DNA from 2 places in the Peribacillus sp. NPDC056705 genome. Region 2 is predicted to be linked to the other one. Evidence: riboswitches for the same ligand, from Rfam matches in the RefSeq annotation. Region 2 holds a riboswitch; the other holds the start of a gene.
What was found. A riboswitch is a leader RNA that binds a small molecule or an ion and turns the genes downstream of it on or off. The one in region 2 is predicted to bind cyclic di-GMP.
Positions count from the first base shown of each region.

Region 1 (3,168 bases), on a different contig from region 2:
TTTCTTTATAGCATAGCATTTGATATAATGAAGCTAGGGCAGACATCAGCCCTTTCCAAACCTTCCGACAATTGTTTCATGATTTCGACATGTTTCATGATGTGTGTTTCTAAAGGAAACCGGAGGGGTATTGTAGAATCTAACTGTATAGTCTTAATTTAAGGAGGACTCACTTTATGAATTACAACGTACGCGGTGAAAACATTGAGGTAACTCCAGCAATTCGAGAATACGTCGAAAAGAAAATTGGCAAGTTAGAACGATATTTTAACAATACACCAGATGCGAATGTGTTAGTGAATTTAAAAGTGAACAATAATACATCTAAAGTCGAAGTGACGATTCCCATGCAGAATTTGGTTCTTCGCGCTGAAGAGGAAAATGCGGATATGTATGCTGCCATTGACTTGATCAATGATAAGCTTGAACGCCAAATTCGTAAACATAAAACGAAGGTCAATCGTAAGTTCCGCAACAATCTATCTACGACACCCGATGCATTCGCCTTCAATACGGATGTTGACGAAGTGGTGGATGAATTCGAAGACGATAATGATATTGAAGTGGTCCGCAATAAGCGCTTTGATTTAAAGCCAATGGACAGTGAAGAGGCGATTTTACAAATGAATATGCTTGGTCACAGTTTCTTCGTTTACACGAATGCGGATACTAATACAACAAACGTAGTGTACCGCCGAAAAGATGGACGCTATGGATTGATTGAACCTAGTTAACTATTAATCTTAGATCAAAAGCACAACCCAGCCTCTGGGTTGTGCTTTTTTGATAGAATGCGTTGGGTGTTTGATTTACTATAAAAAGACTTGTTCTCTAAAAAATCCAAAATTTCATTTAAAAGAACGGATAATGTTCTTTATTAAGAAAAATGATTAATTTTACCTATTTAAACACCCCAAACTTTTGCACTATACTCAAGTTGTTAGTTCTTTAAAGAGAACAATTGGTTATTTATAAAAAACAATTTGGATAAGATGCAGAGGGGTTGGAAAACTTGTATCGAAAGAATTGCCATACATGCCATAGGGCTTCTTTTAGCAGTGCGGAATATGGAAAGTGGCTTTGTCCGACCTGCGGTGAGGATTTAACTGCGCAAAAAGCCCTTGATGCACTTATAATTGAAAGAATCAATACACCCCAATGGAATAGTAAGAAGAGCAGTATTCACTATTATTCAAACAAAAGAAATTGAATTGGCCTATGTTAAATTGCCTGAACTGTGAATTTTCTTAATATTGTAATATTTTGTCGGATGAAAGTTTTTGCATTTCTGTGGATTACCGACATAAAATAGCAATATATGGAGTGTGTTTCCGTTATAATATGATTATAAGCACTGTATTTGGTAATAAATACCATGACAAAGGCAAACTGATTGAAAGATTAGGGCGCAAAGGCACAGGTCTAAGGTCCTTGTGACTATGATGGCTGGTCTGCCTGAAATACAAGAGTATTTTAGGAGGTAGAAGAGGTGGCTAATGTGGCAATGGATCAAGAATGGGTGAAGTTGATTTCAGAAGCAAGGAGTTTGGGTTTCAAAAAAGAGGAAATCAGTGCTTTTTTGAAAAGGGAAAGCGTTGAGGTAACTTTTGAGGAGAACGATGGAAAATAGGTTCCGAACAAGATTGAGAACATCCCTATAAACTTGTGGTTCGATTCATTAGCTGTTTATAGGGGGGATGTCTCCTTGAGATTATGGTGAGTCTAGCTTATCCAAACTATATTCTATTGGATTATGTAGGTAAACTAGTGCACTACCACTCTACTCTTCTTTATCTTTTCTCCATTTATTAAACTCGATGAATTCCCTGAATTGTTGTTTTGAAACACCTGAATTCATGGCTTCCTCAACGATTTTCATCCAGTCATTGTCCAAGGTTTCCTTATTTGGAGCATCATAAAGCAGGGCATCGACAGGAATGTTAAGTACGGCGGAGATTTTTTCAAGAAATTGAATAGAAGGATTCGTTTGTAAGTTCCGCTCGAGCGAACTTAAATAAGACTTTGCCACACCCGCTTTATCGGCAAGTTCAGTCATTGACATTTTCTTTTCTTCTCGCAGTTTTTTTACACGTTCACCAATCATCAATACCACCTCGAAACATGTTCTATTTATCTTCCGCTATTAAGTTTCAGTAGCCCACCTTATCATTCAAAACATGACGCCTGTAAGGCTGGATTACCTTGACATGCTATCGCTATAGAGGACATAGCATCTAGTGATGGAAGGTTATGGATAATTCTCATTTGCATATGGAATAGTGGGGAGTTTGCAACATATTTTTTATACTTCCTCCTATTTTAACAGTTTTACTCCTCATTTATCCATTGTTTTTCGCAAGAATTGAATTCAGGTCTATACCAGGGAAGTGACATGAAGTTGTACCTCTAGAATAGAAGTGGTAAAATTAAGCGTGCATTAGTAATAATAGAAGTTGTGTTTCTTCTTACTTATATGAATTTAGTCATTGAACGATCATTACCATAATAGAGGAGCGTTATTGAATGCTTAATATATTAAATAAAGTTTTTGATCCGAATAAGCGAGAAATCAAACGATTAGAAAAAATCGCCGATCAGGTGGAAGCACTGGCTGATGAGACGGCTGCACTATCGGATGAACAGTTGCGTGCCAAAACGGATGAGTTTAAAGAGCGTTATCAAAATGGGGAGACCGTTGATGATTTGCTTGTCGAGGCGTTTGCGGTTGCGCGTGAAGGTGCAAAGCGTGCTCTGGGCTTATATCCTTACCGTGTTCAAATCATGGGTGGGGCATCCCTTCATGATGGAAATATCTCCGAGATGAAAACTGGGGAAGGTAAAACCTTAACATCCACCATGCCTGTTTATTTAAACGCGCTTACCGGTAAAGGTGTACATGTCGTTACTGTCAATGAATACCTGGCACACCGTGATGCCACCGAGATGGGTGTATTGTATGATTTCCTTGGTTTGACCGTCGGATTGAATTTGAACAGTCATTCTAAAGAAGAAAAGCAGGGAGCGTACAATGCGGATATTACGTACAGTACGAATAATGAGTTAGGTTTTGATTACCTTCGTGACAACATGGTGTTATATAAAGAACAAATGGTACAGCGCCCGCTGCACTTTGCTGTCATTGATGAGGTCGATTCGATTTTGATCGAT
Region 1 covers NZ_JBHTYI010000001.1:266,442-269,609, forward strand. The annotation lists gene hpf (ribosome hibernation-promoting factor, HPF/YfiA family) at 177-734, shown strand; cyclic di-GMP riboswitch class I at 1,374-1,459, shown strand; gene ACFRAK_RS01260 (anti-repressor SinI family protein) at 1,490-1,630, shown strand; gene ACFRAK_RS01265 (helix-turn-helix domain-containing protein) at 1,781-2,104, opposite strand; gene secA (preprotein translocase subunit SecA) at 2,524-3,168, shown strand, end outside.
Region 1: linked by a shared signal. The riboswitch ahead of ACFRAK_RS01260 (anti-repressor SinI family protein) and the one ahead of ACFRAK_RS26305 (anti-repressor SinI family protein) in region 2 are both predicted to bind cyclic di-GMP.

Region 2 (3,168 bases):
ATATTCTTTCAGGTTCCTCAATGATCCCACTTAATTTCTCCTTAATCTCCTCCACCATTTCATTCACAGTAACATCTTGTCCAGACTCACCTTTTGCAAAAGTGTCTTTTAAAATATCAAAAAAATCCATTTCAAATTTCCACTCCACCATTTCATAAGTTGTCCCTAATCTTTTTTCAAAAGAAGGAATATAGCCCTTTTATTATAGTAGAGAATGGCAAGCTGAATCTACTATAATACAGAAAAATCACAGAAAATTAACATTTTCTAAAATATTCAGTAGGAATGAATACCACTAGCCAATATGTACAGATAAAAAAACAAAAAAGGACCGATTCCTCAGCCCCTTCCATACCCAAAATTATGATTGCCCCATAAAATAAGTCATTACTGAAATCAAAACTAAAATAATAGTAATATAAGTCCCAATAAAAATTCTCTTACTTCTCTGTTTCTTTTCATATACTTCCTCGAACGTAATGAATTTGTTTTTTGTCATCAAATAATCTCCTTTTACTCTGATGGCAGCTATCTGGCATCTTCTTTTGCGAAGTCCTCGGCTTAATCTCTATAGTGTAGTATCGGCACATTATCAAATACATTTAAGTATTATTAACTATTTTTTATAGGTTATATTTCTTAAATTTGCAGAAGGTTGCGACTAACGAATTATGTACAATAACTAAATTCTATGATAATAAAATCCTGCCTTGGCATCATTTTAATTAAGCACTTACTTAATAAAATTCATGATTATTTTTATCCAACCTAAGAATGACAGCCATAACGGTACACTGAATAAAGTTCCCCATATTAATCCCTTCATAAAAGCATTAAGTCCATCCATAATAAAAATCCCCCTCTATTAGGTTTTATTTTTATTATTGTCCCCATACTCTTTATTCTAGATACCTTTACGGTAATTTCCTGTAATGAAAACAAAAAAAGAAGGCTGTATAGCAGCCTCCTCTAAGGTACATATTGCTTACCAAATGATATAATGTTTTTCTCTTGATCCATTTTCTACGATAAAATCCTTAACATCTTCAATGGACAAGCCTGAATTTTTCGCCTCTAGCATTAAAGAAACCCATTCTTCAAATTCATTGTTTGCTTCCATGACAAATTCCGCCTAATTTGTGGTAACACAGCCGTCTTAGCAAAGCCTTAGACCTGTAATTTTGCGTCCCTATTTTTCAATAGGTTTGCCTTTCTCAAGAATATTTAACATTATGGTTTTCCATTTAGTATTATGGCACAAAATATACGATTCTATCTTTTACGAAGTCGAATACCCTATGACATTTTTCGCTAAGTCTTTATTACTACATTCACTTTAATTATACTTAAGAATCTGACGGTTAATTAAAATACTTTTCGTTAATTTCCGTCATCATTCTACAATATTCTTCAAAAAAACAACTAGGTTTGGAAATCACAAACAAGCTTGACGAGCAATAATAATTACTTTAACTTCCTTCGACGTTTATTAAAAACTTTCATAAAAATAGTTCATTCTTCTGTTTTAAAAAACTTAACTCCAACTAATTTTAAAGGTGTCCATATTTCTCTCATTTGGTATAAAGGCATTAAAAATCATCCTTTCTTCTGTAACTTATTAATTGAGCTTTTGCTTTTAAAAATGACAGGTTATATTTAAATCTATTTTTTACATTTTTTGTTACTTAATTTTAAATCTTCCGATAGAATTAACAGGTTATATCTTAAACAAAACGAACATCTTGTTCTTTATAACGAATCATTAAATTGAACTTACCACCTCTACATTACTATGTCAATTAGTTTCATTATTAATCTATTCTAGTCATTTGTATCCCTCATCTTCTACTTTATGTTTCCCTCTCTGATCCCTGACTGCATACCATATGTAGATTTAGGAACAGTATTTAGTCATGTCCAAAATCCCTTGTTTCAGAGCATTATGTTCCAACTCTCTCCAACTAATGTCCAGAGGTTTTATCCCCCATTAAACATTACATAACCGAGCATGAAAATTAGGATATAATGGTTAACTTTATATTTTCTTGTCTATTTTTGTCTGTTTTAAAGAACTAACTATACTTTATTAAGAACAAGTGCTATATTATAAAAAAAAACGATTCATATGGAGGAGGATATGACTAGATATGAGGAATTTGACTCATTAAGGGGTTTAGCCGCTCTCATTGTGTTAATCGGGCATTATTTGATGGTATACCCTTCATATGCTAATTATCAGTATGATTCAAACAGCACCTACTTGATTTATTTATTCAAGGAAACTCCTCTACGCCTTTTTTTCAGTAGTGGAAATGAGTCTGTCATTCTATTCTTTGTATTGAGTGGTTTTGTTTTGTATTTATCAGTTAACAGTGCTAAATTCCACTATTCTACATATTTAATAAAACGAGTGTTTCGAATTTATTTACCATATCTAGTAGCAATAAGCATGGCCATATTAGCTAAAATGCTTTTAAATCAAAATGATTTACCCTTTATCACTAACTGGTTTAGTAAATCTTGGACAGGCCTGGATACTCCTTCCTTATTAATAGAACATTTTTTGTTTATTGGACAGTACAATACAGACGCCTATAACAATGTTATATGGTCCCTTGTCCACGAAATGAGAATTTCGATTATATTTCCTGTACTGATTTATTTATTTGTACGAAAAAGGCTTAAAAACTCTTTATTATGGCTTTTAGTTTTAATTTTTTCATCGACTTTGTGTTTATATTTGTTTGGTTCCAGTGTAGATATAACCAGCATTCTTCTAAGTTTTCACTATAGCACTCTTTTTTTAATGGGAGCAATAATAGCAAAATATCGACATGAACTTTTTGCCTATACCTTGAAAATGAATAAATCTGTAAAAGTCGCATTGTTTTTGGGGGCAATTATCTGTTTTATGTACGAAGGCATTATTGGCGAAGTGGACTTTTTAAACAATTATATTTTCAGGGATTATGTGGTCTCGTTCGGTGTTTGCATTTTCATCATCATGAGCGTATGTTCCAAAAAAATTTCGACGGTCTTAAGGTCTAGATTGCTAAAACTTCTCGGGAAAATTTCATATAGTTTGTATTTGTACCATCTCATATCCTTATTCTCCTTGATGTACCTATTCTATAACAAGCTGCCAACCGGTTTAATATTGACTTTTTC
Region 2 covers NZ_JBHTYI010000050.1:14,632-17,799, reverse strand. The annotation lists gene ACFRAK_RS26310 (YwzD family small protein) at 1-130, opposite strand, end outside; gene ACFRAK_RS26315 (VanZ family protein) at 1-2, opposite strand, end outside; gene ACFRAK_RS26305 (anti-repressor SinI family protein) at 986-1,120, opposite strand; cyclic di-GMP riboswitch class I at 1,139-1,220, opposite strand; gene ACFRAK_RS26300 (acyltransferase family protein) at 2,138-3,168, shown strand, end outside.